Regions from separate parts of the Thalassotalea sp. PS06 genome, predicted to be linked through region 1. Evidence: predicted binding sites of a transcription regulator. Region 1 holds the regulator's gene; each other region holds the start of a gene.
The links. Region 1 encodes sigma-54, which starts transcription at its own class of promoters, with help from an activator protein. Its sites were predicted from a motif close to GTTGGCACGNNNNTNGNNT; they were not measured.
Positions count from the first base shown of each region.

Region 1 (7,835 bases):
TCAATCAGAACCGGTTCGGTATTAATTGAACAGATGCAGGTATCCGGTCAATAGCGTTTATAGTAATTCAGAAATTACAATAATAAGCCCGGTAAGCAAAAGCAAAGCTAAACCCGAAAAGGTTAGTTTTGCCGGATATCGGGCATCGCGCCAGTGTAATGCGCAATAAACAATGGCTGGAATAATTAAAAAATTCAGCCAGCCAAACACATAGTGCTTTTTACCAAGGGCGTCAATTGCACTGAACAGACCGCCAACGATTAATAACATTAATCCTACTGCGCCCAGGCACAGAATCGTTACTGATAACCACAAAGCCACGTTAACTACTTTCCTTCATTGGCAATAATTGTTTGTTACTGGCCGAGCAACAAGGTTGCTGTGCCAAGAAATGCAAAGATACCGACCACATCAGTGACGGTGGTGAGAATCACACTTCCAGCTAATGCTGGATCGATATTCATTCGTTTTAATAGAATAGGTACACTTACGCCCGCTACCCCGGCAGCCGTCAGGTTCATTAGCATAGCAAAGGCAATGATCCCGCCGAGCATTAAATCCTGTTTCCAAATAGCGACAATGCCGGCTACCAGAATCGCCCAGATTAGACCGTTAAGAAAACCAATCGCCAGCTCTTTGGTAAATATACTGCGGGCGTTGCTGTCACTGATATGGCCGAGTGCCATACCACGAATCACCAGGGTTAACGTCTGTCCACCGGCGACACCGCCCATGCTAGGTACAAGGGTGTTAAGTACTGCGAGAATCGCCATTTGTGCCAATATCCCCTCGAACATTGAAGACACGGCGACAGCCATTAAGGCCGTAACCAGATTGACGCCAAGCCATACAGAACGCTGCCTGGTACTCTTGAAAACCGGTGCAAAGGTATCTGCCTCATCGTCTAGACCGGCCATGCTCAACATCGAGTGTTCGGCGTCCTCACGAATAATATCAATGACATCATCAATGGTGATACGGCCAAGCAAATGACCTTCTTCGTCTAGAACAGGGGCTGAAAACCAATCGTACCGTTCAAACAATGTCGCCACTTCGGTATCGGACATGTTTACCTGCACCGGAACCGTATTGTAGTCGGTGATATCGGCAATGGTTTGCTCCGGGCGAGCTGTCACCAAGTCGGCTAAGGAAACCGAGCCGATAAACTTATCGTTTCTTGATACCACGTAAAAGGAATCTGTCGCTTCTGGTAATTCACCTTTTAAGCGCAGATAACGAAGAATTACGTCAATGGTGACATCCGGGCGCAGGGTAATGGTATCGGTATTCATGATACCGCCGGCGGTATCCTCATCGTAGGATAATGCCTGCTCAACCCGGGCTCGATCCTGGGAATCCATTGAGCGCAAAACTTCCTGATAAACCGCATCGGGTAAGGTGCGTAAAACCTCGGCTAAGTCATCGATGTCCATGCCTTCGGCAACGGCGGCGACCTTTTCCGGGTCCATGCTTTTGAGAATGCCTTTACGAACTTCTTCAGAAAGTTCTTCGAGGATTTCACCGTGTAAATCAGGATCGACTAATTGCCAAAGCAGGTTACGGGATTTTGATGTCGAGGATTCCAGTAACAGAGCAATATCGTAAGGAGGCATAGTCTGAAACATTTTTCGGACGTAAACGAACATACCACTTTGTAGAGCGGTATTGATTTCCAAAAAACGTTGTTGACTAATTTCTTGCTCTGAAGTTTCTGGCATGAATCACCCTGAGCTGCGGTCTAACTTGTTGCTTTTCTGCGCAAAAGCGATCGATTAAAAATCTTAATGATTTTATTTAGTTGGTTAGGGCAAGTGTATCTTATGTTAACGAGATGTTCAGCTATTTTATGGTCGGAGCGGAATTTTTATTCCGGTTCGTCAAAACGATCGCTAAATAGCTGACAAACAGCCTGTAATGCTGCCTCTGCATCGTCACCTTCCGCAGTTACTAATACTTCTTTACCCTGGCTGCCGGTTAGCAGCATTAACGCCATTATCGAGTCGGCCTGAGCGTGTTTATCACCGAGTTGTAAGGTAATCGCAGCGCTAAACTTTTGGGTGAGTTTAGCTAGCTTCGTTGCTGCCCTTGCATGTAAACCCAGCTTGTTAACTATGGTGACTTTCTGCTGATATTTACTCATTTTTCATTGAGATCCCGGTGCCGTATTTGCACATCATTTTCCTGCTTATCAAAATGCTTGGCGAGGGTTTCGGCAATATAAACACTGCGATGCTGTCCACCGGTACAACCGATGGCAATAGTGAGGTAACTGCGGTTGTTACGCTCCAGATGCGGTAACCAGGTCATCAGGAAACTATTGATTTGCCATATGAACTTGGTGACGATCGGTTGACTGGCAAAGAAATCTTTTACTTCCTGATCTGCGCCGGTTTTATGCTTGAGGTCTTGTTCCCAAAATGGGTTAGGCAGGAATCGCCCATCGAAGACAAAATCGGCATCATTAGGTACACCGTTTTTAAAACCAAAGGATTCAAAGACAATAACCATATTTCCGGTCTTTGAACCAAGCACCCGCTCGCGAACAATATCTGCAAGTTGATGGGGGGTAAGCATTGAGGTATCAATATACAGATCGGTGCGTTCGGCGACAGGTTCGAGAAGGGTTTTCTCCATTTCAATCGCCTGATCAAGAGCCATATCTTTCTTGATCAATGGATGTAGGCGGCGGGTTTCGCTATAGCGGCGAATCAATTCATCATCATCGGCGTCGAGATAAAGGACGTTGAGTTCAACGGTATTTGGCAGGTAATTGATAATTTCCCGGGCGTCTTCTGGGTTACTTGGTAAGTTACGCACATCGAGAGACACCGCTACTTTATCGTAATCGTTGATTACCGTATGGGTTAATGCCGGTAACAGGTTTACCGGTATATTATCGACACAGTAATAACCAAGATCTTCAAGTACTCGCAATGCAACGGACTTACCTGAACCTGAACGGCCACTGACGATTAGCAATTTCATTGAAGCTTCCTTAGTCTTCCTGACCCGTGGCTATCTTAAATAATTGCTCGGAGCTTTTACACCGACGCAAGCGCTTAGCATTGCTTTTATCCCCAAGAAAAGCAGCAATGGCTGCCAGGGTTTGCAAATGTTGCTGGCAATGGTCTTCGGGAACGAAAAGCGCAAAGAAAATATCTACAGGTTGGTCGTCAATTGCATCAAACGAAACCGGTTTTTCGGTCGTCACTAAAACGGCAATGATTTGCTGATGCTGCTGTAAGCGCCCATGGGGAATTGCGATACCTTTACCAATACCTGTACTGGACAGCTTTTCCCGGGCAACCAAGGCGTTTAATAATTCTTTTTCCGTGGCATTTTTAAACGCATTTGCCGCGATTCGACTAATTTGTTGTAGCACACCCTTTTTACTGGTTCCCGGTACTGCACACACAGTACAGTCCGGGGATAATAATTGTTCTAATTTCATTGGGTTATATAGTTAATGTTTCGATATTTTTTCTTTGTGTTTAATCACTTGCCGATCGAGTTTGTCGATTAAGCTATCTATCGCGGCATACATATCCTGATGTTCTGAGGAAGCGTGGATTTCGCCACCATTTACATTGACGGTGGCTTCGGCAATTTGCTGGAGTTTTTCGACGGTCAGTACCACATAGACATTATTTATGTGGTCAAAATGTCGCTCTAGCTTTTCAAATTTACTATCCACAAATCCTTTTAAAGAGTCCGTAATCTCAACATGGTGACCTGACAAATTAATTTGCATTTTTCGGCTCCTCAGAACGGTTTTGGCTGTTAAAGTAAGCTCTTCCTCTGATTTGAGGGCGGGATTGCCAAGGATTCCCGATATTTAGCAATAGTTCGACGGGCGACATTAATGCCTTGATCGGCAAGAAGGTCGGCAATTTTACTATCGCTTAGTGGCTTACTTGGTATTTCTGCATCCACCATTTTTTTAATCAGTGCCCTGATCGCAGTGGATGAACATTCGCCGCCATTTTCAGTACTGACATGGCTGGAGAAGAAATATTTTAATTCGAAAATGCCCCGTGGGGTGTGCATGTATTTTTGAGTGGTAACCCGGGAAATGGTTGATTCGTGCATATCAACGGCTTCGGCGATGTCATTCAGGACCATAGGGCGCATGGCCTCTGGACCATATTCAAAAAATGCCTGTTGTTGCTGAACGATACAATTGGAGACTTTCAGCAAGGTATCATTACGTGATTCCAGGCTTTTGATGAACCATTTCGCTTCTTGTAAATGAGAACGAATAAATTGACTATCACTGGAAGATGTTGAGCGGGCAAGGGCTGCATATTGGTTATTGATTGCCAGTTTTGGCGCACTGTCAGCGTTTAGCTCTACCACCCAGCGGCCACCTTTTTTAAACACGCTAACATCTGGGATAACATATTGGTCGTCACTTTCATTAATGACATCACCCGGCCGCGGGTTTAAAGAATGGATTAGACGCATGGTCTCTTTGAGTTGTGGCTCTTTGAGCTTGGTTTTGCGCATGATTTGTCGAAAATCGCGTATCGCCAATAAATCGATATACTTATCGATTAGCATTTTCGCTTCTTCCAGATAAGGGGTATCTTTGGCAAATTGATTCAACTGGATAATCAGGCACTCTGCAATTGAGCGAGCCCCAACACCGATAGGATCAAACATATTGATACGTTTAAGTACCGCCTCAACTTCATCAAGCTCGACCTCATCATTGCCCAGGCTTTCTAATACATCTTCACTGCTGATGGTCAAATAACCTTTATCGTCAATGGCATCAATGATGGCAATGGCGATGGATTTATCGGTTTCAGAAAATGGGGTTAGTTCCATTTGCCACAGCAGGTGGTCTTGAATTGAATCTTTGGTCTCACCCTGAAAAACGTAACTGTCATCTGCAGGCTGGGAACTTGCGGACGAAACCGAGGCACTATAAGAATCTTCCCATTGTGAATCGGTAGGTAATTCTTCAGGGATATTGTCGGTTTTCAGGGCATCACTGGTAGAGATTTCGTCGCCTTCGCCATTGACGTTACTGCTTGCTTCAAGCGAGTCAAGATTATTTGTTTCAGAATTGTCACTGTCAGCATTCAGGCTTGATTCGTCGACTTCCAGCAACGGGTTGCTATCCAGGGCTTCCTGGATTTCCTGTTGCAGGTCAAGCGTCGATAGTTGCAGCAACTTGATCGCTTGCTGCAACTGCGGCGTCATGGTTAAGTGTTGCCCCATTCGGAGCTGGAGACTGGGTCTCATCTGAGTCTACTTACTTCTTCCAATAATCAAAATTTATGTCTTCCGTATTTAACTATAGCGTGAATTTCTCACCTAGATAGACATCGCGTACTTGCTGGTTACTCAATACTTGTTCGGCGTTTCCTTCGGCGATCAATTCGCCGCGACTAACAATATAAGCATGTTCGCAAACATCGAGAGTTTCACGGACGTTATGGTCAGTAATGAGTACACCAATACCGCGTTGCTTTAAGTGCAGAATAATTTTCTTGATATCGCTAACGGAGATAGGGTCGACACCCGCAAAGGGTTCGTCCAGGAGAATAAAGTGCGGGTCAGCCGCTAAAGCTCGCGCAATTTCTACGCGTCTACGTTCCCCGCCAGACAAACTTTGCCCTGTATTATCAATAATATGACCTATATTAAACTCTTCAACCAGGCTTTCCAGTTTTTCTTCACGACCATCATTATCTAAATCTTTTCGAGTCTGTAATATTGCCATGATGTTGTCGCGCACCGAGAGTTTGCGAAAAATTGATGCTTCCTGGGGCAGGTAACCTATACCTTGCCGCGCTCTTTCATGCATCGGCAAAAGTGTCAGGTCTTCCTCATCGAGAGTAACGGAACCGGAATCACTGGGAACCAGACCTACAATCATATAGAACGACGTTGTTTTTCCGGCACCATTTGGACCAAGCAATCCAACCACCTGGCCGGCACTCACCGCGAGGCTCACATCTTTAACCACCTGACGATTTTTATAGGATTTTGCCAGGTGACGGGCTTCTAAACGATTTGCCACGCTATTGCTCCTCACCTGACTCAGTGTTCTGCTGTTGTTCTTCGTTCTGCTCTGGCTGTTGCTGTTCATCTTCAGGTTGTTGTTCGCTACCTGACTTTTGCGGCTCGTCCTTTTTCTCTGGTTGCAAAATGGTGGTCACCGTATCATCAAGACTTTCTGCTGTGAGTTGTTCTGTCACCATGTTGTAGGTAATGATGTCACCTTGAACCATGCTGCCTTCCTGGCTCACTTTAGCATTACCTTTGATAACCAGGGTATTGGTGCTGGGTGTATAGGTAATTTCCTCCGCTTCGATTTCGATCAGTTTGCCGTCATCCAGACGCTGACTAAAGCGGGTTGGTTCACCCTTGGCCTGATAACTTTTATTCTGCGTTTTCGGGTCGTTGACAACCTGAACAACGTCAGCGGTAATGGTAAGGCTACCCTGGGTTATTTTTACATCATCGAGGTACCTAGCGATTTTATTCTTCAAATCGCTGGCCTGACGTTTGGCCTGAATTACCACTTCCTGTTCAAAGTCGGATTGCGCACCGTGTGCTGAAGGCATCAGCACAACAAGGGATAATAACAGGGACCAAAGTGGTTTATTGATTCTTGTAGATGGTTTGTACATGTTCATTTATTGTCATCTTTGTCGTGTCGATATCGACGAACAGTCCGGACCCATACATAGTAAAATCACGACCTTTGATCATGATGGTCTGATCCGAGCTAATAGTATTGTTAATTAAATCTAACTGTAACGCTTTTGAGTGGATTTCTGAAATAAAGTTGTCACCCTGGTCGGCAACCGCTCTGACCCGGCGTTGAAGCAGCAATTCCTGATTGGAGATTAACTTACCTTCAATTGCAGAAATATTCCAAGGTGTCGTGCCATCATTTGGATATAAGGTATAAGAAGGATGCTTAAACAAAGTCTCTTCGCTGTTGGCGTAATGACTCATTTGCTCCGCATAAATGGTATGACTCAGGTTACCATCACTATCAAACTTACTGGTCTGTAAATCATTAGCGATAAAATCGGGCTTTTCTTCATCAGTTGCCAATAGAGCATCAAGCATATTGGCGTTTTGCCATTGCATATATCCGTAAATACCCAGGGCGATCACGAAAATTAATGTTGAAATGGCGTGTGTACGGGTCATTGACTTTTTCCTATCACCGAAGCACTTACCCCTTTTGCCTGGATGATTAAATCACAAAGCTCGCGGACAGCGCCGCACCCACCATTTAAAAAGGTGATGTAGTTAGCGTGCTGACTCACCAGTGGGTGGGCATCGCTAACCGCAACGCCTAGCGCCGCTTCGATAATGCAAGGCATATCTGGAACATCATCACCGATGTATGCGACTTGATCCATGGATACCTTACAGGTTTCCATAATTTTCTTCATCGCCGGAAGCTTATCTTCTTCTCCCTGTACCAGATGTTTTACGCCCAAGTTGGTCATACGATTGGTTACGATATTTGAAGTTCGTCCAGTGATTATAGCAACTTCAACCCCGGCTTTTTGCAATGCTTTGATACCAAACCCGTCTTTGGTATTGAAGCATTTCAGTTCTTCGCCGTCATTACCTAAATAAATGCGTCCATCGGAAAAAACGCCGTCTACATCGCACACCAGCAATTTGATCTTACTGGCAATCTTTAAAATTCTGCTTTCAACCGGTCCATATAAGGTATCGGTTTGCGATCCAGCCATGTTTACAAAACTCCTGCTTTTAAAATATCGTGCATGTTCATTGCACCTGTTGGACGCTGTTGCTCATCGACAATGATTAAGCCATTGATTCTTTTATCTTCC
Region 1 covers NZ_CP041638.1:550,356-558,190, forward strand. The annotation lists gene pmbA (metalloprotease PmbA) at 1-54, shown strand, start outside; gene FNC98_RS02380 (hypothetical protein) at 58-321, opposite strand; gene mgtE (magnesium transporter) at 357-1,718, opposite strand; gene FNC98_RS02390 (HPr family phosphocarrier protein) at 1,865-2,140, opposite strand; gene rapZ (RNase adapter RapZ) at 2,137-2,985, opposite strand; gene ptsN (PTS IIA-like nitrogen regulatory protein PtsN) at 2,996-3,451, opposite strand; gene hpf (ribosome hibernation promoting factor) at 3,464-3,751, opposite strand; gene FNC98_RS02410 (RNA polymerase factor sigma-54) at 3,781-5,250, opposite strand; gene lptB (LPS export ABC transporter ATP-binding protein) at 5,303-6,031, opposite strand; gene lptA (lipopolysaccharide transport periplasmic protein LptA) at 6,033-6,650, opposite strand; gene lptC (LPS export ABC transporter periplasmic protein LptC) at 6,616-7,176, opposite strand; gene kdsC (3-deoxy-manno-octulosonate-8-phosphatase KdsC) at 7,173-7,733, opposite strand; gene FNC98_RS02435 (KpsF/GutQ family sugar-phosphate isomerase) at 7,736-7,835, opposite strand, start outside.

Region 2 (7,835 bases), 220 kb from region 1:
TATGGGCGGTGCAGCAACTGCTGCTGCAGCATTAGCATTAGCGATCCAATGGGGGTTGGATAAGCGGGTTAAATTAATCCTTTGTTGTGCCGAAAATATGGTGAGTGATCACGCCTATAAGCTTGGCGATATCCTAACCTATAAAAACGGCACAACTGTTGAGATTGCGAATACCGATGCCGAAGGTCGCCTGGTGCTTGCCGATGGTTTGATTGCTGCTAGCGAAAATAATCCTGAGATGATCATCGATTCCGCTACCTTAACCGGTGCGGCAATGCTCGCCACTGGTGGTGAATACAATGCTATGTTTTCTATGGATAAATCATTAGCGATGAATGCATTATCGGTGGCCGATAAGGTTAACGATCCTGCCTGGCCACTACCGTTAGAAGCATTTCACCAAGGGAAATGTCCGTCAGCATTTGCCGATACTGCTAACTCGACCACACAAAAAGGCGGAGGCATGGGTGGTGCCAGTAACGCTGCTGGTTTCTTAGCTCGTTTCGTTAATCCAGAAGGCAAGGGTTGGTTACACATTGACTTATCCGCTTGTTATAACGAGCATGGCAATAGCATGTGGGCGGCTGGCGCAACCGGTAGCGGTATCGCGACGATCACTGGCTTGATTCTATAATTAGGTAAACTCTAAAGCAGGCAGTTGAACGCTTCGGTTTGACTGTTTTCTGCTCTTATTCGCATACTATTTCCCTTATGTGCTTAAATTAGTCGTTGGCGTGAAGTAGAAACAATATAAAAATTGGTAACAGCTTGGAGTTGAATTCGATTAGTGAAAGTCGGCGATTTAAGGTGTCGAAACTTGTTGGCGTGGTCTTTTTGTCAGTGCTTTGTCTTTCTTATTGCAGAGCTGAAACAGTATCGGTTAAATACCGAGGGGATGTGAACTTAAACAATTTCTCTTGTTCGCATACACAAAGCTCTTTCGTACATAGAATTTGTTATTTGGAAGAAGAAATGTATTTACTCGTTTTACTTCAAAACACTTACTATCAATATTGCCGAGTGCCCAGTTCAACTTATCGAGATTGGATAGCATCCTCTTCTAAAGGACAATATTATTCTGCGTACATTCGGGGAAGATATGATTGCAGAGAAGGTGGTATTCCAGAAAGTTAGGGGCTACCAAAGTAGACATATTTTCAATCTACCACATCAATCCCACCGTAAATAACACCCAATAAGAGAAACTGGCGATACCGGTTTTGGTCATCTGGCTTTGCGCCGTGTCAAAATCAGGAAGATGCCTGGTGGTGATAATGGTTGCCGCCAATGAGGGCAGGGCAAAGATAAACGCCAGGGATAACAACGGCAGTTGCTCGGCAAAAATCAACGAAAGTGTGGTGACGACTGCCAATACAAGCACAATGGTTTGTGCATTTAGCAGGTTGCCAATCGCCGGAGGCGATTGCACTAACGGTGAATCATCAGCACTTATCTGCATATTTTCATGGCTAGATAAACGCAGCATGATTTGCTCGCTAAACCAGGTCATTAATGCCAGACAACTGGTGGCAACGGCTATAAGAATATCGATTGCCTGCAGGTTTGCGGTGTGCAGGTAATGACTAATTAGAAACGGTAGTGCGCCACTGAGTAAGGCCATGACTGATAGGGACGCAATTTGGCCGAATCGATCGGTGGGTAAACCACGACGAGTTTTATGGCGAAGTACCGACAGCATAAGCAAACAACAGACGACCATCAGAGTCATACTCACGGGAGCGACCGAGGTGCTGGCGAAGGAGAGCCCGCCTAGTGCGATACAGAAGATAACAAACAGGCCAAGGATCAACCTTAGCATGGTTCCCTGAAGTTGCTGATGTTTATTGATAGCCCCGTCGTTGCGCTTACTGGCGTGAATGATAAATGCCCTTTGATAATCACTGGCAAGGTTTACGACCACTTGTCCCAACATCGTGATAAATAACAATCCGGCGAACAGTCCGCCATCGACAATGCCTTCGTAGGCGGCCATGCCGCATCCAAGAATAATTGCGCTACAGGGAAGAAAGAAACTGCGTGGACGAATAGCACCCAAAAATAATTGTAAATACAAGGACATTAATCATTCTCGAAACGGAAAAAACTAGCCATGGATTCTACCTTGCTCTTATACCAATCACATTAAATTATTGCTAACTCTGAGTTGTGCGCAAAATTAGTTTGATTGATATAACTCGCTCAAAGGCCAGGACATCAATTCAGTGTAGACTACACCGTTCACTGTCGACACTGACTCAAACAGGGCAAATTTCCTTGCCTCTATCTTAATGTCGAACTTATTGTCGAATAGGTCTGAAACATTAATTGCAGCAGAGACTTTGCGGGCAATGGTGACATGAGGAGTAAATCGATCAGTAGCTGAGTTGCTTTTGAACTTCAAGGTATCGTCAACCATCGCATTCACGGATTTGGCCAGATGCAGTAGCCGGTTTGGCACCTGATTTACGCCTAAATACAGCACCCTTGGTTTTTTAAAATGGCCAAGTGTGTCTAGTGAAAACTTGAACTCGGGACAGGTAATCTTAGTTGCAGCTTGTTTTAGATTGGTGATGTCACCCATTTGGCAGTTGCCAATATAACGTAAGGTAAGATGAAAGTTGTTCTTCGCCACCGGCTTTTTTAGATCAGTTAAATGTTGCGATCGCCAGTCGGCAATGCTCTCTTTTTCCCGAGCCGTCAAAGCCAGGGCAAAGAATATCCGTTTGCTCTGTAACTTGGCTGCTTCTACTTTCGATTGGTTACTGGTGTTCATATTTCAAGACTAATAAATTCTCGGCCAAAGGTCGAAAAACCTTTCGGGTTAATGCCTTTTCTTGTCTTTATTTCATCATGAACAATACTTGTATCAGGATTTTTCGCCTGGCTGGTACAGCTTGCCGGCATAAGCACAAATCAAAGGTGGTCGTTGTTATGAATCCGGAAAACCCCATTAAAACATCTCCCGATACTCAGCTTTCTGTGCGTTCGCTATTATTTTCATCCCTGTGCGTTTCAAGCTTTGGCCTTGTTCCGGTAGCAATCGCCGAAGAAGAGGAAACTGACTTTTTCATGGCGGATTTTCGTTTGCGTTACGAAGCGGTTGATCAGGATAACCCATTAAAAGATGCGGAAGCCCTGACACTGAGAACCACAATTGGATTGCGCACGCCACAAATTCTCGGCTTTTCTATCTATGTAGAGGGGGAGGATTCTCGCCCAGTTTTTGGTATTGATAATTACAACGATACCTTAGGGATGAACCCCGGGTATTCTGTAATCGCCGACCCGGAAACCACTGAGTTCGACCAAGGGTATCTGCAATTTAAAACTAAAAATCTAGCGGCAAAATTGGGTCGCCAGGTAATCAATCTCGATAATGAACGATTCGTTGGTAGCGTTGGCTGGCGCCAGGACAAACAGACCTTTGATGCCTTCAGCGTTGCCTGGACGCTTTTTGACGCTCTCACCGTTAACTACATCTATATCGATAAACGTAATCGCATATTTGCCGATGAGCAGGATCTTGATAGTAAAGATCATCTGCTAAACCTGGCCTGGGATACCGGTCTGGGTACCTTAATCGGCTATGCGTATATGCTGGAAGAGGATGAAGGTATCCGCAATGACAACGACACCTATGGTATTCGTTATCAGGGCCAGCTACAGGCGCTTGGACAGCAATGGCTGTTGAACGCTGAATACGCCGAGCAGACATTAGATACCGAAGCTGGTGAATTCGAACCTCATTATTATCTGTTAGAAGCTGGCATTAACTTCAGTGCATTGACTTTTATGTTGGGCTATGAATCCTTAGGCAGTGATGATGGTCAGGTTGGTTTTGCCACACCTTTAGCAACCCTGCATAAATTTAATGGTTTCACCGATCAGTTTCTGGCAACCCCGGCACAGGGCTTAAATGATTGGTATGCGACATTAGGCGGCAGCATTTTCTCAGGAAAATGGAGTGTCGGATATCACGATTTTGAAGCCGATGATTCAGCGCCGTTAATTGATGATTTCGGCAAGGAATACAATGCCCAGTATACCCATGGGTTCGGCGACCATTTTTCTGCCGGGGTAAAATATGCCAATTATGAGCGAGGAGATTTCGCCGCGGAAAAAGTCGATACCGACAAATTGTGGGTGTGGGTTGGTGCGACGTTTTAATTGAAATCGTAATCACTTTCTATTACCGACTCATAGGATGCGCCATTTTGGCGCAACTTTGCTTTAACTTAACTCAGATTTAAATGATTTCTACCCGGCATTCCGCCACATCCCATGTTTAGTGGGCATGTAGATTCTGGCACAATTATTGAAGGTCTAATTTCATTCTCCGGACGCAACATTGCCATGCGTCCGACATAAAACGTCAAAAGAAACAATAATTGTGCCGATGAGTATTTCTAATTCAGATACCCAGCCCCTGCTTAAGTTGTTATTGGTGGATTACAACAGCCACAAGACTCATATTTTGTCCGAAGCCCTGGACAGTGAGTACTATCAGATTGAATGGGCTTCCAGTTCAGGAATGTCGCTATTGCACCGAGTGAAAGAGTCAAAACCCGATATCATCATCATCGATATCGAGTCTCCGGATCGCGATATGCTCGATAGCCTCAATGTCCTTAATACCGCCGCTCCTAAACCCGTAGTCATGTTTTCAGAAGATCAGGATAGTGAGATTATTCAGGAGCTCGTGAAAGCTGGTGTTAGTGCTTACATAACTGGTGATGTCGCCACTAGCAGAGTTCGTTCGATCATTGAAGTGGCGTTGGCGCGTTTTCAGGAGCATCAGAACTTAAAACAGGAACTGGCCGATACTAAGCAAAAACTATCCAGCCAAAAGGTTATTGAACAAGCCAAAATATGGCTGATGGAAAACAAACACTGCTCTGAAAAGCAGGCCTATCATCACATTCGTAAAATCGCGATGGATAATAGTCAGAAGATGGAAGATGTCGCAAAAAATATCTTGTCGTTAGCGACAATGTTGGGGGGCAATCATGGTTAATACCTTATTAGAAAAGCAGGCATTAACCTTAGGTTTTATGCCGCTTACCGATAGTGCGCCTTTGGTGGTTGCGAAAGAGTTTGGTTTTTTTGAAAAGTACGGCCTCGATGTCACTTTGGAAAAACAAAACTCCTGGGCGACGATGCGCGATAAAATCTGTACTGGTTTACTCGATGCCGCACAGATGCTGGCACCTATGCCAATTGCCAGCAGCCTGGGGGTTGATGGTCAGCGAATTCCGATGATCACCCCGCTCGTATTAAGCCGTAATGGTAATGCCATTACCTTAGGGAAAAAATGGTACCCTTTGCTTGGTGAACATCAATTACCGGAAGGTCAGCCCGTTAATGCTGAAGCAATAAAGCCTTTGGTGGCATTGAAACAACAGCAGGGCGAGAAATTGAAACTGGCGACGGTTTTTCCTTACAGTTGTCATTACTATCAATTACTCGACTGGCTTACCAATGCGGGAATTGACCTTGAACAGATTGAAATTCTGATCATTCCTCCGGGTAACATGACCACGGCACTGAAACTTGGCCACATTGATGGTTTTTGTGTCGGTGGCCCCTGGAATGCGTTTGCCGTTCGTGCCCATCTTGGTTTTACCGGTGTGACGTCGTCAGATATCTGGGTGGATTTTCCAGAGAAAGTACTTGGCATGCTTGCCAGTTGGCAGCTGCAAAATCCGCAAACCTGTAAAGCGCTAGTACAGGCATTAAATGAGGCATGTCACTGGCTTGAATCCATTCCCAATCGCTTTGAAGCGGCGCAGATTCTGAGTCAGTCTCAGTATCTGAACATGGATTTGAATATTATTGCGCCATCCTTGTTAGGTAGTTGCCTGACTTTTAAGGACTTGCCGCCCCGGCAAATCGACACCTATAACCAGTTCGCCGATTCCGAGTCATTGCAATTGAATTGTCCGAATATTGAAGATGGCCGTTGGTTGCTTGAAGCGATGCAAAAAGCCGGGCATTTAGCCGATCCCGAACAAGCCGCCGCACAACTGCCACATATCTACCGTCCGGATTTATTCCAGCAATATTTTGAATAATACCAATCCCATTAAATTATTGCTCACTCAGTGAGAATTTAAAGGCTTTTAGACAAGGCTTTGATTGCAGAGAATGGTTATTCCATTGTCAAAATCAGTAACGCGGGATAAACGCCTTTAAAACTCACCCGTAGGGAGTTAGTGAGAGGCCCATTTACGGCCCTATATTTCATTAATATAGAATGACTATATCAATAAAATCTATGTTGTAACTGAACCTCGGCCCTAACTCTGAGTTGTACACAAACTTAGTGGAATTGGTATAATTTGCACCAAGATCGTTAAAGTTCTTGCACTCTAAGGATGCAAAACCGGGAGTATTTACTCTAATGAAATTAGGGTTTTATCTCCCAGCCCAATAAAAATAAGGGTTTTATAATCTTGGCATTCTATATGCATTATTAAATTCAGGTGCAACAGCGTACCTTTAATCGCCCCAAGAGGCATTGGCCGGAAAACGGCACACTAAAAATTAATCAACTAATAGAACTGCAACGGCGTAGTCTTTCATTAGTTTGGCATCGAGGCCTGACGCAACTTTTCTCTTTTGTGGGAATGGTGGCGGCAGGCTTTTTTATTTGGAGAAAATTATGTTTCAACTTAAACAAACGAGTTCAAACAAAATGTTCAAACGAATAAGCCATACATTTACTATGGCTATCGCAGCGTTCAGTTTTGTTGTTTCTACTTCCACTACTGCCGAAGAGTTAGGTTATCCAGAAAAAGAAGAACTGACCTTTGGTTTTATTAAATTAACCGATATGGCACCTATCGCCATTGCCTATGAAAAAGGCTTTTTTGAAGACGAAGGTTTATACGTCACTATCGAAGCTCAGGCTAACTGGAAAGTATTGCTTGATGGTGTAATCGATGGTCGTTTGGACGGCGCTCACATGCTTGCTGGTCAGCCAATTGCTGCCACCATAGGTTATGGTACTAAAGCCAACATCATCACCCCTTTCTCGATGGATCTGAATGGTAACGGTATTACCGTTTCTAACGAAATCTGGAAACAGATGAAAGGTAATATCCCTAAGCAAGCTGACGGTCGTCCTGTTCACCCAATCAAAGCTGACGCGCTAAAGCCGGTTGTTGATAAGTTCATCGACGAAGGTAAGCCGTTCAACATGGGTATGGTGTTCCCGGTTTCTACTCATAACTATGAGCTGCGTTACTGGTTAGCCGCTGGTGGTATCCACCCAGGTTACTATGCACCGCACAAAGGTGACACTTCAGGTCAAATCGACGCCCAGGCGCTTCTTTCTGTAACTCCGCCACCGCAAATGCCTGCAACCTTAGAAGCGGGAACTATTTATGGCTACTGCGTTGGTGAACCTTGGAACCAGCAGGCTGTTTTCAAAGGTATCGGGGTACCGGTTGTAACCGATTATGAAATCTGGAAAGACAACCCTGAAAAAGTTTTCGGTATCACTGAAGAGTTTGCTGAGAAATATCCAAACACCACGATTCGTCTTACTCGTGCCCTTATCCGTGCCGCACAATGGTTAGATGCTAACGACAATGGTAACCGTCCGGAAGCGGTAAAAATTCTATCGGAATCTAAATATGTTGGTGCTGATTATGAAGTTATCGCCAACAGCATGACAGGTACATTTGAATACGAAAAAGGTGACAAGCGTTCGGTTCCGGATTTCAACGTATTCTTCCGTTATAACGCGACCTACCCATATTACTCAGACGCTATCTGGTATCTAACGCAAATGCGCCGTTGGGGTCAGATCAGTGAAGACAAGCCGGACAGCT
Region 2 covers NZ_CP041638.1:330,810-338,644, forward strand. The annotation lists gene pepB (aminopeptidase PepB) at 1-634, shown strand, start outside; gene FNC98_RS17040 (KTSC domain-containing protein) at 898-1,134, shown strand; gene FNC98_RS01485 (hypothetical protein) at 1,163-2,080, opposite strand; gene thpR (RNA 2',3'-cyclic phosphodiesterase) at 2,177-2,773, opposite strand; gene FNC98_RS01495 (alginate export family protein) at 2,932-4,167, shown strand; gene FNC98_RS01500 (ANTAR domain-containing response regulator) at 4,397-5,014, shown strand; gene FNC98_RS01505 (CmpA/NrtA family ABC transporter substrate-binding protein) at 5,007-6,071, shown strand; gene FNC98_RS01510 (CmpA/NrtA family ABC transporter substrate-binding protein) at 6,725-7,835, shown strand, end outside.
Region 2: FNC98_RS01500 (ANTAR domain-containing response regulator) is a predicted target of sigma-54. The motif match lies at 4,303-4,321, and genes of this name have one in related genera.

Region 3 (7,835 bases), 1.8 Mb from region 1:
GTTTGTTCCCGGCAATTTCATTCGTTGTTGCTTTACAAACGATGATAACAGGTTATCCATATCTGTCATAATTTCTTTGTTACCAGATATTTGGTACGGCCCTTTTTCGCGAATATGTTTAACCCAGTCAGGTTTTACATTGCCAGCAACAATCCCGGAAAATATCCGCCTTAAGTTTGCCGCCAGCTCGCCAACCGGCATATCTTTTTCGATTTTCAGCGCCGCCATATTGTCATGCGTAGGCTCGAATGGTTGCTGAAATTCTTCTTCGATAAAAAGCGACCAGTTGTAGTGATAGGCGTCACCAACGGCTTTGCGGTAATTGATAACCGAAGCGATTTTACTTTGTAGATATTGGGCGACTTCCCGTTCGTCATCGATAATGATGGTGTATAAAGACTGTGCCTGAGGACCCAGGTTATTGCCAATAAAGGTGTCCAGGTCGCGAAAATACTGTTCGCTTTGTTTCGGCCCGGTTAACACTATCGGCAGTTTTTGCTGGCGATTGGCTGGGCTTAACATGATGCCAAGGATGTAAAGTAACTCTTCGGCCGTTCCGGCGCCACCGGGGAAGATTATTAACCCATGACTTAAGCGCACAAAAGCTTCAAGCCGCTTTTCTATGTCTGGCATAATCACCAGTTCATTAACGATTGGGTTGGGTGGTTCGGCAGCAATAATGCTCGGTTCCGTCAGGCCAATATATCTGCCTTGATAATTTCGCTGTTTGGCATGACCAAAGGTAGCGCCCTTCATCGGTCCTTTCATTGCGCCGGGTCCACAACCTGTGCATATATTGATACCGCGAAGGCCAAGCTGGTAACCCACCTCTTTGGTGTATTTGTATTCGATATCATTGATTGAGTGGCCACCCCAGCAAGTGATGAGATTTGGCTCAGCATCCGGTTTAATGACATTGGCGTTACGAATAATATCAAACACAATATGGGTGGCGAGATTACTCGATAGTGGCGGTGGCATGCACATATAGCGATTTGAGATGAATAAAATATCCCGCAACACTGCTGACAGCTGCTCGGCAATACCGCGAATAATTTTGCCATCGACGAAGGCATGTTTTGGGGGATTTATAAGATTGAGTTTTACCCCGCGTTCACGCTTTAACACTTCAATATCAAAATTTTCGTAGCGGCGATAAATGGCCTCAGCATCATCGGTGTCACTACCAACGTTGAGCACCGCTAACGAGCAGTTTCGGTAAAGTTGGTATAGTTCGCTGTTGGCGGTTTGTTGTAACTGGTCTACTTCAAGGGGCGAGAGCAGGCGCATCTCGCCGACGGGATTCAAATCATACTGCATACTAACCTCAATTTTGTTCTTTTTGTTTAACGCAAGCCCTTAACCTGAGTGTAGAACAGATTTAAACGTAATGTATGAGAATCCTTGTAACTTATTATTACAATTAGATATTTTTATTGGCGTATGGTTCTCAAATCCGGCGCAGGGGACGCGTTTGTCGAGCGATATGGGTTGATATCCAAGCCACCTCGCCTGGTGTACCTGGCATAAACGGTCAACTCTTGACACTGACAAAATTCCATTAAATCAACAAAGATGCGTTCCACGCATTGCTCGTGAAATTCATTATGCTGTCTGAAAGATATCAGGTATCGCAATAACTTTTGCTGATCAATTTTGCCGCCACGATAGTCGATATACAGGCTTGCCCAGTCCGGTTGGTTGGTTATCAGGCAATTGGATTTTAACAAATGGCTCACCAACTGTTCTGAAACGATCTCATCCTTGTTTGCTGCGCCTTCGAGCAGTTCACGGTCAAACTGGTAATTAGTAATTTCAATATCCTGATCATCAATGCGTTGATAGCTCTGCTGGCTGGCAATTTGCAAAGCCGGACAATGCTCGACGTCAAACAGGTTTACGATAGCCTGGCCATCACAGACAAGGGAAAGATCCTGACCAAGCTTTTCTTTTACCATATCCCAGCTTGAGAAACGGGTTTGATTAAAGCTATTTAAGTACAACTTAAAGGATTTGGATTCGACGATGTTGGTGCTGGTACAAGGAAAGCGAAATTCCGCAACTGCGACCTGGGGTAAGCCTTTAGCGTTTAGCCAGGACAGTTCAAACCCATACCAGACGTCTTCACCCAGAAATGGCAGGTTTACCTGATCAATGGCTAGTGAATCTCGATTTAAGCTTCGTGGTACGCCTTGAAGAAGGCTCGCATCATAGTCGCTTTTATATTCGGTTTCCTTACCCAGCAATAAGGCTTTTAATTCATCAGCGTTCTGGTAATTGCTCATAGGGTTTTAAATTTCACTCAACTGCTCGCTATAATAGGCGCTAATCATAGCAATTTTTTAGCTCTGAAGGTACTTTCGATACTCTTGAGAGCCCCAACAAGATGAGAATTTATTGATGGCAATTGAATTTACGCCAACGCAAGTCAGTTTGCAGCAGTTATTGAATCGATTTATCCAACAGTATCAGGATACACATGGCGATTTCCCTAAGGTTGAACACGACCAGCAATGGCCGTCAGATGCCGAGATGGATCAGGTTAAAGATGGTCAGCTTACGCGTTGGCAGCCGCATATTGTTGAGCAGCCGATTTCCTTTGCTAACGTTGAGAAAGCCCTGGATATGGAGTTGCACCCGAGTATTAAGGAATATTTCGCATTGGCATATAGCGACAGCATTGAGGCCGAGAGCGAACATGGAAAACTGTCGTTATTGTTTGCCTGGAATGAAGACGATTTTGAACGCCTGCAACAAAATATAATTGGCCACGTACTAATGAAACGTCGCCTGCGTCAACCAACCAGTATCTTTTTCGCGATTACTGACGAAGAGGATATTAACCTGGTAATAGATAATGATGATGGCAGCGTTTGGGTGGAACCCGTTGGATTGAAAGGCAGTAAAAAACTTGCAGACTCGTTATCGGAATTTCTCGATAGCCTGAGCCTGCGTTTACAACAAACTACTTAGCTTTCAGCTCGGCAATTATGTTTTTCAGCTCATCTATTTCCACTTTCATCGTCGCGACTTGTTGCCGTAACGAGGTTACTTGCTGATTAAGGGTTGCTATATCCGCCGATGCATTTGTGTCGGCCGGCGCTGCTGTTTCCGCCGGTTGTTCTGCTTTGGTTTCGCCAAGGGCCGGGTTTTTCTGCCATTGTTGTAATCCTTTGATGATAGCGGTAAGGGGCATCGAAACGGATAACTGACTCTTGATTAATGCAACACTCGGGGTTTTTCCTTGTTGTTTTAATTGATGGGCGATTTGATAGATTTCTTGCTGGCTCATTGGCAAACTGACCTTAATTGCTGAAATTTGCGACAAAGATTGGAAATTTTGCTAAATAATAGCGAAAGTCGCTAACGATGTCATGACGAGAATTAATGGAAATATTTATTTTCGATAAAAATCAACGAGTTATTGTTTTGGCAGGTTAATTGCTACCACTAAACTTGTAATTTGATTCTGGTCAATTTTCCTTAAATTGGGTGAAATAGCTGGAATAATACATTTGACAGGTATTGATCAGAACATTCTGCTCTGGCTCTATGCCTACAGGGAATTTACGTAAGCGAGACAGCTTGCATTTTAATTTAGAAAGGTAGAACAATGAAGAAAACGCTTGTTGCATTATTAGTTATGGCGCCACTGGCAACCACATTAACCGGTTGCGTAATTGCAGTTGATGGTAAAGGCGAATGGGATGCAAACACTATGCATTCTAGCCATGATACGGCTTATGAAAACCGTAAAAAGCTAGCGGAGCTGGAAGCTGAGATGAGCTTTGCAGACGTGAAAAAGAAAATGGGTGTGCCGGACTTCAATGAAACTTACGAAAAAAATGGTGAGAAGATCCAGGTACTTTACTACCGTACTAACCGCAAACATGCCGACAGCATGACCACCAAAGATGAGTGCACGCCTCTTATCTTCAAAGAAAACGTACTGGTAAGCTGGGGTGACAAAGCGCTAGCGCAAATTTAACTATCTGAACAGTGCTCGCTGCATTGCGAGCACTATTATCGCAGCATACTGTCTAAAACATCGACGATCTCACACCAATCGGAATCTTCGCTGATTGATTCCTCAAGAAAACTAGCCTGTGCAGGCGACCAAAAATTCGCTTGTTCTAATCGAATTTCCGAAGCCAGTCCTTTGTGTTGTTCAATAAACTGGTTAATGCTGTCTGGCTGATTATCTAAGCCCAATTGTGCAAACAATCCCTGCAGATTGTGATTCGACAGATCCATCCTAAGCCTCGCGACGTTGTGAAATGAACAGTACTCATTATAGATGGCTTACACCAATTCCAGGAACAAAAAGCACGGTAGTTTGCTAGTTCTCAGCATAAACCAATGTTATTGGTAATCCGCAATATCGAGTACATAATGTAACCAGTTGGTTTGACTATATTTAATTTTCCTTGATAAGGTGGATAGCAAGTCACCGGGAAAATACCAGGGCCTGCTTGCTCTTCACACGTCAGTGAAAATGCTTAGGTGGGCCCGTAATATAAGAGTGTAACTGTTATGAATGACGTAAAAGTAGCCACAGATAATGATATCCGAGCATCCTATTTGCCGGCGAGCGAGTTAAAAGTTGCCGCCTCGCTGTTGTTTCAGGCCTATCAGGATGATCCGATTTTTATGGATATCTTCGATGCCGACGACAGTGGTTATGAGCAACGTCTCAGGGCCGCAATTCGTGAAGAATTGGCAGCATTCTGGCAAGCGAAACAACCGATTTTAGGATTATATCTGGGTGAAGCTCTGGTTGGTGTCGCTTGTATCAACAGTCCGGGCCGAGGTCTTGGCAGTGATCGTTTTTGGCACTGGCGATTAAAAATGATGCTAAGCGCAGGCTATTTCAATACCCGGCAAATGATTGAAAAAGAGCAAATCATCGTCGATTCTGTACCGCTAGAGCAGTTCCATATGTTATCGTTTATCGCCATCCATCCATTGCATCAGCAACATGGGTTCGGTCACTATCTGGTGGCAGCGGTCAATACCGTGCTGGAGGACAGTCCGGAAAGTGAAGGTGTCGCGATTTATGTTACCAGTGATAAATACCGGGAATTTTTTAAAGAGTGTGATTATCAGGTGGTAAAGGAGGTTACCGTTGGTAAAGTAACCGGTCCTTTAATGATTCACTACCGCAATAAACGTTAATCAAGAAGTAGAACAAGATGACAGAGAAAAAATATCAGACGTTTCGAGAGTTTTATCCTTTCTATTTATCGCAACACCAGGATCCCGTGTGTCGGGCGCTACACTATATTGGTAGTCTTCTGGTCATTGCTTTAGTCATTTACATCATTGTCTCAGGTAAGGCTCTGTATTTGATTGCACTACCGGTACTTGGCTATGGTTTTGCCTGGGTGGGTCACTTTTTCTTTGAGAAAAACAGACCCGCAACCTTCATTTATCCGTGGTACAGCTTTCTCGGTGATTGGGTGATGTTGGCAGAGTTCTTAACCCGAAAGAAGTTAATCAATCGATAGTTGCTAACAAATACCTTGCTAGTGGTATTCAGCCTTTTTCAGGTTTTCGGGAAAAAAAGCGTACCACGCTCGCTTCCCGGCTTGCTGTTAGCGCCGTTGGCCGGCGCTTTCTTAACAATACCTCATCACCAATTAAATGCCTTTCCGGAAAACTCGTAAAAAGACTGATTTCTGTGGTTGAAATATTCCTGTAGATAGTTGTTAACATCCGGTGCGTCGTTAACTTTGAACTTAGGCAGCTTAAAGGTTTTGGTATCGACGACAAAATTATCAATCCCGAGGAACTGATAGATTTCGCTAAAGACTTTTTCCGGATTCTGGCAAAACTCTTCAATGCCCACTAGCAAGATTTTGTCACGGCCAAATAATTCCATGTAACGTGAGATTTGTTCTTTATAGTGACCGCGAGATTTGTAGGTGGCGTGAAGGAAAGTCCCGCTTTTGTAGTCTTTATTTTTCATCGTCCAGGCCAGACGTTTCTCTTCGATTTGCAAGGCATTGATCATTGGGAGATATTCATGATTCTGCCGTTTTGCGTCGTTATATTGGTGAATGGCACGCTGTACCGGGTCGCGCAGAACAAAAATGATTTTTACGTCTGGGATCAGGTCATGTAAGCGTTTTGCGGCTAACGGATGAAAACTGTAAAACGTTGACGCTTCGAATGCCAAATGGCCGGGCGCAAGTTCTTTGCGTTTGGGAAAATGGGCGCGGTACCATGACTCACCATTGAGGAAGTTATCTCGGTTTCTTGCTAGGCCACCGTCGAAATAATGGATTTGTGATTGAAACGTACCATGCAGTTTAGGGTGTTGATTGATAAGCTTTACCAGACTGGCTGTACCCGAATATCTGGCCCCGAGGATAAGGAAGTTTGGCAATACACGTTGTCGCGCCGTTAGAAGTCGATATTTGAATCGTATTTGTTTGTGCTTGCGATTAAACAGCCTGGCAAACCTGCTCTCAATGGCTGGCTCTATGTTCATGGTTGTTACTTGTGCTCTAATTATTATTCCCTTTGTTTCCAGTGTAGTTTAAATTTGGCTAAGTATGCAGCCTCGGTAGCGCTTTCGTTGAATAACGTGCACGGCGAGCGACATAAAAGGAATGACGACTTGAATATAACCATTTTAGCTAACCGTGATTTACCCGCTAACTTCGCGTTAAACCTGTTATTGCCGCAATTACAGCAACATAATGTGACCGTATTTTTGTCCCAACAGGTAGGTAAAGCCGACGATCATCAAGGGCTAATAAGCGAACTGTCTCACTTCGAATCTTCGATTGTTCTGCCGCTTATTGATGAAAAGGCTCTTGATAGCCAACTGTCCCGGCATACTGGCTTCAAAGGCTTTGTGCATCTGGAGCAGCATACCAGTGGACCTATTACCTTTCTCAATCATATTAATAGCCCAGCTGGCCTTGAAACTTTGGCCAATTCTCACCCGGACCTGATTATCAGTATTCGCTTTGGCAGGATATTACAGTCAGAGGCGATTCAGATCCCAAAATATGGGGTAATAAATTTACACTCTGGGTTATTGCCTCAATATCGTGGCGTCATGGCGACGTTCTGGGCAATGCTCAATGAAGAAAAAACCATTGGCACAACCTTGCACACCATTGATGACGCTGGCATTGATACCGGCAGAATTATTTCTACCGCGACTCTGGATATTGACCCCGAAAAATCTTATCTGTGGCACGTCCTTCATCTTTATCAAAGTGCGCCTGAGCAAATTTTAAATTATATAAACGCCTTAATAGAAAAATCACCGCTGCCAAAAATGGTTCAGTCAGGGGAGGGGAATTATTTTGGCTTTCCCGACGCTTCGGCGTTGAAAGATTTTGATGACAGGGGACTTAAAATCTACGATCACCATGAATTGGCAGAGTTTCTGTCGAGGTATTACCAGGTTACCATTGCCGATAAGGAGGCCAACTAATATGCGGTCATTAGAATTGAAAATACCTCCCTTGCTGTTATTGCTTGGTTTTATTGGCCTCGGTTGGGTATTGCGCAATCCGGCATATCCGCAACTGGGTTTTACTCCTCAAAACATTGTGGCGTTTATCGCTGTCACCCTGGGGTTTGTGGTTATCGGGTTTGGGGTTCTGGGATTTCGTCGCCAGCACACCACCGTTGATCCCAGGTTTCCTGAACAAACGTCAACACTTGTGGTTAGTGGTATATACAAATATTCCCGCAACCCTATGTATCTGGGCTTTAGTCTGATATTAACTGGTTGGAGCTTATTGCTTTTTTCGATATACACCGCAATCTTGGTTCCGGTTTTTATGGTTTACCTGACGCAGTGGCAAATTAAG
Region 3 covers NZ_CP041638.1:2,339,870-2,347,704, reverse strand. The annotation lists gene ppnN (nucleotide 5'-monophosphate nucleosidase PpnN) at 1-1,320, opposite strand, end outside; gene queF (NADPH-dependent 7-cyano-7-deazaguanine reductase QueF) at 1,434-2,285, opposite strand; gene syd (SecY-interacting protein) at 2,401-2,973, shown strand; gene FNC98_RS10390 (hypothetical protein) at 2,966-3,292, opposite strand; gene FNC98_RS10385 (DUF3192 domain-containing protein) at 3,614-3,988, shown strand; gene FNC98_RS10380 (DUF2789 domain-containing protein) at 4,024-4,254, opposite strand; gene FNC98_RS10375 (GNAT family N-acetyltransferase) at 4,534-5,175, shown strand; gene FNC98_RS10370 (DUF962 domain-containing protein) at 5,193-5,507, shown strand; gene FNC98_RS10365 (sulfotransferase domain-containing protein) at 5,633-6,493, opposite strand; gene FNC98_RS10360 (formyl transferase) at 6,623-7,453, shown strand; gene FNC98_RS10355 (methyltransferase family protein) at 7,455-7,835, shown strand, end outside.
Region 3: FNC98_RS10385 (DUF3192 domain-containing protein) is a predicted target of sigma-54. The motif match lies at 3,429-3,447, and genes of this name have one in related genera.

Region 4 (7,835 bases), 400 kb from region 1:
AGAAAACGTTAGCAAGGATGCTAACGTTAACGAGATCGCGTTTTGTGTCCTTTTCATGCTTCCCCCTCGTTGGAAGTCTTGCCGTAAGTTAACAACGCTATTAGCTGTTTGACTGCCCTTTCCTGTACTACTGAACTTGTTCCAGTTGATCTTATTGTCATATAGCTAATTCGCCATAATAAGGTATGAAATAATTTCAGAGAATACCAATCGTATAAGGTGAACCCACTTTATCGCAGGTTAAACGACATAATAGGTTACAAATTGCTGCTTGAAAGTTGATAGCCTCTAAAATCCTGACGCTATTTTATGGCGCTTGAGTAGTCAGTGCAAATGAAACTTTTATGATGATTCCTCTATTTTCAAAGAAGTTTTTGTAGGAATTTTTTACACCTTGCTTGATGCTGCTTCTCGAATCATCTAACTCCCTTTGTTTATCTACCTGTTTTTTCGTAGGAAATACGAAAGATTTCATAAATGGCGTGAAGATTGCAGTTCCCTGCCTGCACTTCATTTGTATTGCGGAGGTTTTATTAAATGAAACTGCTTAATTTGGTAAAAGTTGTAACATTGGCAAGTGTGCTGTCCTTCAGCTCCGTTGCTAATGCAGCATTGGTCAAGTTGTTGGACTTTGGTGAATTGGCTGATGTTATCGGTGAAGGTAATGTTCCAAATCCATTCACGTTTGAAGATTTACTTGGTATTAGTGGGTTTGACGTAACCATTACCGCGACAAAAGATGGTTCTGGTGAAGGTGTATTCCATTATCTGGATAAAGGCTCCGGTTTAGGGGTTTGTCCATTTGAGGAAGGTTGTGCGAAAGATCCGGAAGACAATGCAAACGTAGGTGAAGGCTTTATCTTTGAGTTTATGCTCGATGGTGTTGCTTTGGGTGTCGAAGACTTCTCAATTCTGGTTGTTGGCCATGAAAACGAAGGCGGCATTATGGAAGGCACTATGGTTATGATGAGTGACGGTATGACGTTCTCACCAACCAATGATATGCCTGTCTATACCTACGCTGAAGGTGGAGATACGTTCTCGTTTGAAGTATCAACCGGGGAAATTTATCTCGGCTCTATTTGGATTGACGATGGTAGCTTGCCACCGCAAGGCATTCCAGAGCCAGCTAACCTTGCATTAATGGCGTTAGGCTTACTAGGACTTGTGGCATCACGTCGTAAGCTTCTTCGCTAATTATTGAGCTGTGCTCAATGTTAAAAAAGTCAGCATTTATGCTGACTTTTTTTTGCACATGGATGTGCTTGGTCGAAATATTGTCATCCATGATATTTCGACATTCAGTAAGTCCCTTTACATCGTCGAAATATTGTCATCCATGATATTTCGACATTCAGTAAGTCCCTTTACATCGTCGAAATATTGTCATCCATGATATTTCGACATTCAGTAAGTCCCTTTACATCGTCGAAATATTGTCATCCATGATATTTCGACATTCAGTAAGTCCCTTTACATCGTCGAAATATTGTCATCCATGATATTTCGACATTCAGTAAGTCCCTTTACATCGTCGAAATATTGTCATCCCTGATATTTCGACATTCAGTAAGTCCATTTACTTCGTCGAAATATTGCCATCCATGATATTTCGACATTCAATACGTCCTTGTATCTTGTCGATATATTGTCATCCCTGATATATCGAAATATCGTAAATCCCTTTACTAATCCTCCGGTACAGGCGTTGTTACTTACAAAAACGTCGGCAAAGCTGCTAAGTCATCTCAATTTTGAAAGAGATATCGACTTTATGCGTATCTCTCAATGTCGCTATTTTTTACACCGTCTGCTGTGTCTCGGCCCATTAAAATCAATGGGTTTAGCTATGTTTATGAAATCAATAGTAAAATAAAAAAAGTGTCAGGTTGGCCTGTTACTTGCTCCTTCTACATCGGATTTCATTCGACGTTTGGAGGTAATTTTTAATGAAAATCCTGAATGTGTTAAAAGCCACTGCTTTAGCGGCGATATTATCAATTAGCGGCGCAGCCAACGCTGAACTCGTTAAGTTAATTGATTTTACCGACCTTGCTAATGAACTTGGGGATACTGTTATCCCTGATAACCCCGCAACGTTTGATCTAAGCGCTTTTGCCGAAGGTCTAACCGTAACCATTACTGCAACTCCTGAAGAAAACTATCACTACCTAGATGAAGGCGCAGGCCTTGGTATTTGTGACACCCTAGAAGGTTGTGTCGCCGATCCAAGCGATAACGCTAACGTTGGTGAAGGTTTCATCTTTGAATTTGCATTAGACGGTGTTGCTTTCCTTCCAGAAGGCTTCTCAATTTTGGTCATTGGCCATGATTTTGAAGGCGGCATTATGGAAGGAACCGTGGTTTCAATGAGTGATGGTGGTGAGTTTATGCCAACCAATGATTCGCCAGTTTATACCTGGAGTGAACCAAGTGAATCATTCTCTTTAGTGGTTACTGCGGGTGAGATTTATCTGTCTTCTATCTGGTTTGATGATGGCAGCTTACCACCTCAGGGTATCCCAGAGCCAACTAACATTTTATTGATGTCTTTGGCATTAATTGGCTTAGTTGTGTCTCGCAAAAAATTTAAGTAAGAGTCTTTAAAAGGAATACCATTTTAGGTTGTAGTCAATTTACATTGACACCCAAACACCTCTTGAAAAGAGAATGAAAGCACCTTGCAGGATTGGTATTGTTTTTGATGATTGTGAAAGGTTAAAAAAGCGAAGCATTAGCTTCGCTTTTTTGTTGGTTGGTCTACACAGCGGGGCGCTTTCTCTGGCTCATGATCAGCTTTTTCGTGTATTTGTCACGTGGGTTTTTTAAAACTTGCTCGGTTGCACCGGATTCAACCACTTCGCCATCTCGTAACACAATGATTTTATCGCTCAAGTGTTCGACGATATCCAAATCGTGCGAAATCAGCAGATAGGCCAGTCCCATCTGTTCCTGCAAATCGAGCAGCAAATTCATCATCTGCGCCCTTAGGGAAAGATCTAAGGCGGCAAGTGCCTCATCGAGTATTACCAGCTGTGGCTCAAGAATTATGGCTCTGGCAAGGGAGATTCGTTGCTTTTGACCACCTGAGAACATGTGCGGGTAGAAATGCATATGATCGGCAAGCATTCCAACTTTTTGCAAAGTCTGGCGAATATGTAATGTTCGCTCCTGAGGATCCATGCGGGTATTTAACAACAAAGGTTCTTCCAGTTGCTGTTTGATGGTCAGGCTGGGGTTTAAGGTATTGCCAGCATCCTGAAATATCATTCTTACATGCTGACAACGTTGCTTAAAATTACCGGTTTGTAAATGTTGGCCATTTAAGGTGATTTCGCCGGTTGTGGGGCGGGCAGCACCGACCAAAAGTTTGGCCAATACCGATTTTCCTGAGGCTATACCGCCGATAACCGCGAGTGTTTCTTTCGCTTCAAGCTTAAAGGACAACGGCTTTAAAACCGTATTCCACTCTTTTTTCCACCAGGTTGTATTTACCTTGTAGCGTTTACTAAGGTTGTTAACTTCAATCAGGCTTGGCATTAATAATCATCCTTGTGAGAAAAATGGCAACTAACCTGGTGACCATGAAAAGAACGAATCTGCGGTGCCGTTACACACTTTTTTCGGGCATTTGGGCATCTTGGCCCCAAGCGACAGCCAATCGGTAAGTGCTGTAATACCGGGATTGATCCCGGCAATGTTTCCAGATGCGCCTTTTTTTGCCACTGCAATTGCGGTTTTGGCGTACTGGCGATCAATGCCTTGGTATATGGATGGAATGGCGTTCTGAAAATCTGTGATGTTGTGCCGGCTTCTACAAACTGTCCCGAATACATCACCGTCAGATAGTCTGTCCAGTGACTGATTTTATCCAGCTCATGACTAATTAGCAGAACCGACATGTTTTTTAGCTGGTTTAAGCTTGCTAACAAGCGAAATATTTGCGCTTGATTCGCCGATTCCATAGATGCTGTTGGTTCATCGGCAATAAGCAGTTTTGGCTGGCGTGCTAGTGCCATTGCGATCATTACCCGCTGACAAAGGGTGGTCGTAAGTTGGTGAGGATAGGATTTTGCAACCAGCGTGTGTTTTTTAATGCCGACCTTGTGTAACAACTTGATGGCTGCGATTCGGCGTTGCTGCGCTTTTTGCCAGAAATACCCTGAAAGTTGCTTACTATCTATTGCTTCTTCAATTTGTTCGCCAATGGTGTTGGTAGGATCCAGACAACTCATTGGTTCCTGGAAAATTATTGCGATATCACGGGTGATAATTTTCTTGCGCTCTTCGAGGCTGAGCCTCAATAAATCGGTCCCCTGCCAGTGAAAACGATCCGCTTCTACTTTCCATTTGTCATCTAATACCCCCATGATCGCCTTAGCCAAGAGGGATTTACCGCTGCCGGATTCGCCAACCAAACCTCTGAACTCACCTTCTTTTAGTGACAAACTGACCCGGTCTACCGCCTGAATCGGTTCGGCGACATTCTGTAGGGTGATACTTAGGTTTTTAATGTCCAGTAAGTTCATTAGTTCTCTTTTTGCAGCTTTAATGAATGGCGCAATCCTTCACCAACCAAGTTGGTTACGACTACCGCGATTAAAATTGCCAGCCCCGGTAAATAGGTGGTCCAGGGAGCGGTATAAAATCGATCCAGGCTATTGGCTAGCATCGAGCCCCATTCAGGCAATGCAACAGGAGCACCAAGCCCTAAAAAGCCTAGCGCGGCAATATCGAGAATGGCTGCTGATTGGGCGAGTGTCGCCTGAATAATAATTTTGTCAATAATATTCGGGTATATGGATGTGACTAATACCCTCAGCTCTGATGCACCATCCAAAATGGGGATTAGTACATAGCCTTTTTGCTGTTCTTCCTTGATCGCATTGCGGGTAATGTGAATAAATTGCGGAATTAACACCAGTCCAATTGCCCAGAGCACGTTGGTTAATCCAGGCCCAAGAATGGCGACGATAATAATTGCCAGCAGTAATGATGGCATGGATAACACAACATCAAGAAAATGAGTAAGAAGGCTCGCTTTGAGACCACGGGTTAGGGCGGATATGGAACCAATAACCACCCCAATTACCAAAGCCAGAATAACGACGATGATACTCAATCCGAAGGTTAGCGCGGTACCTTGCACCAGGCGAGACAACATGTCACGTCCCAAATCATCGGTGCCAAGCAAATAACTGATATCGCCATTTTCATTCCAGGCCGGTGGCATTAACAGCATATCGAGATTGTTTTCCATCGCTGAATGCGGGGTAATAAAGGTGCCGAATATTGCTAACAATACTAACAGCACATAGCACCCTAAAGCCCAAATAGCTACGGGCGTAGATTTAAAGGTCAGCCAGAGTTGCTTGATTGGCGACGGAAACTCTTCTTCGAGATAAATCTTATCGCGTGCCATGGCGGGTATACCTTTCTACTGGATTTAAGCCGGCATAAATAAAGTCGGCAAGGATATTGATAAAGAAAGTGAAACTGGCGAGCGCGATTAAGCCTCCCTGGATAGCGGTATAATCCCGCTGGAAAATACTGTCGATTAACCAACTGCCAGCCCCTTGCCAGTCAAAAATAACCTCGGCAATCATCGCTAATGTCATTAAGTTAGCGAACTGTAATCCCATATCACGAATAATTTTTACTAAGGCATTACGAATTCCGTGATGATAAATGATTTTTGTGGTGGATAAGCCTTTGGCTTTTGCCGCTTTGATGTAATTTGAATCCAATACCTCCAGCATTGAGGTACGCGACAGGCGAATAAAGATGGTCATGGGAGCTACCGCAACGGCGATGGCTGGCAGCACCAGGTGTTGCAGGGCATCTGAAAATGCCTGCCAGCGATACGGGGAATCGCTGATTAGGATATCGATAATTTTAAAGCCGGTAACCTGTTCAATTTCAAATAGCAGATTGAGTTGGCCTGATGATGGAAACCAGGGCAGGATAATCGAAAATACCAGAATTAGGATCAGAGACAGCCAGAATACCGGTAGTGAATAACCGACCATCGCCAGAACCAGAATGCTTTTGTCCGCAAGTTTATTATGGAAAATAGCGGCGATAAACCCTAGCGGTATACCGAACAACATGGCCAGAAACAATGCCGCCAGGCTCAGTTCAATGGTGGCGGGTAAATAGGTAACTAGTTCCGAGCTAATCGGGTTTTGGGTGGACATGGAAACGCCCAGATTTCCGTTGAACAGCTCTCTTAAGTACGCAAGGTACTGAAAGAATACCGATTGGTCCATGCGATAAACCTGCTCATATTCCGCAAGTTGTGCTTCGTTGGCATTGACCAGACCGGTGATGTTAACGATCGGCGAACCCGGGAAGAAGTAGTTCAGGCTAAAGGCTACCAGGGTTAGCATTAGCAACGTAAAAAACAGCAGGTTGAGGCGGCGCAGGGCAAAATTCATCATTGCTCTTCACCTTCTTTTGGCTGCTTACTGGCATCGGCAAAACTGATGCCACCAAATGGCGCCAGAATATTCCCTTGTACGGTCTCAATTTTAGCCTGTGCCCTTTTCGCATGGGCAATGGTTAATAGCGGCAGCTCTTCAGCAAGCAACTCCTGAGCCTGTAAGTAAAACTGACGACGTTTGCGGTTATCTCGGGTTAACAGGGCTTTAGCAAGCAATTCATCAAATTCCTGGTTACACCAAAAACTACGATTACTACCAGAGCGAGCACTGGAGCAACTCAACAATGGCGAAAAGAAGTTGTCAGGATCGGGATGATCTGCGGCCCAGCCGATTAGTACCGATTGATGTTCTCCATCGGCTAATTTTCTTAAAAAGGTTGCCCACTCATAAGTAATGATATTGACATTGATGCCGACTTTCGCGAGATCTGAGCGGATAAGCTTTGCCATTTTCATGGCATTAGGGTTATAGGCGCGTTGTACCGGCATTGCCCAAAGATCCAGGGTAAAGCCCTGGCTGAGTCCGGCATCGTCGAGCAGTCCTCTGGCTTGTTCGGGCGAGTAGGGTAATAGTTCACTGGGTTTTTGATATGCCCAGGAAGCGCTAGGCAAGAGTGAATGAGCAATCTCAGCCTGGTCATAATACACGGCATTGATTATCGCCTGGCGGTTTATCGCTAAAGATACCGCTTTTCGAACTACCGGATTATCGAATGGTGGCTTGGCGGTATTAAACGCCATAAATGCCACATTAAATGAGGTGACTTCTTCTAACCGTAAATCATCGCGGCTGCGTATTTCCTGTGGTGCGATTGGGTACGAAATAACATCGCATTCATGGGTCAATAGTTTGGTCAGGCGGCCAGTGTTATTCGGGGTAATGTTGTAGATTAACTTTTCGATTGCTACGTCATGAGCCCAGTAATTGTCATTACGTTGAAAACGAATCAAAGCGTTACTGCGATATTCTCGATACATGAACGGACCGGTGCCGATTGGCAGTGAATCTAACATAGGTAGCATGCCAGGGTAATCTTCGGCGAGTAGCTGGTCGGCGTATTCTTTGGAGAGTATCACCGCAAACGGGGCGCCAACATTCGATAAAAATGACGAATTTGGTCGGGTCAGTTTAAAGCGAACCGTGTAGTCATCTATCTTTTCGATATCCCCAACAAGCTGTGAGAAATTAATGCTTTGGAAGAAAGGGAAGTTGCCACGTACAGATTTATGAAATGGATTGTCTTTATCGAGAATGCGCTGAAAACTGAAAATGACGTCATCAGCATTGAGATTACGAGTCGGGGTAAAATAGCGGGTGTCATGGAATTGCACGTCTTTACGCAAATAAAAGGTGACCATGGTCCCGTCATTGGTAACGTGCCAGGACCTGGCG
Region 4 covers NZ_CP041638.1:951,237-959,071, forward strand. The annotation lists gene FNC98_RS04145 (hypothetical protein) at 1-57, opposite strand, end outside; gene FNC98_RS04150 (PEP-CTERM sorting domain-containing protein) at 538-1,197, shown strand; gene FNC98_RS04155 (PEP-CTERM sorting domain-containing protein) at 1,950-2,597, shown strand; gene FNC98_RS04160 (ATP-binding cassette domain-containing protein) at 2,761-3,540, opposite strand; gene FNC98_RS04165 (oligopeptide/dipeptide ABC transporter ATP-binding protein) at 3,540-4,529, opposite strand; gene FNC98_RS04170 (ABC transporter permease subunit) at 4,529-5,422, opposite strand; gene FNC98_RS04175 (ABC transporter permease) at 5,409-6,440, opposite strand; gene FNC98_RS04180 (ABC transporter substrate-binding protein) at 6,437-7,835, opposite strand, start outside.
Region 4: FNC98_RS04155 (PEP-CTERM sorting domain-containing protein) is a predicted target of sigma-54. The motif match lies at 1,889-1,907, and genes of this name have one in related genera.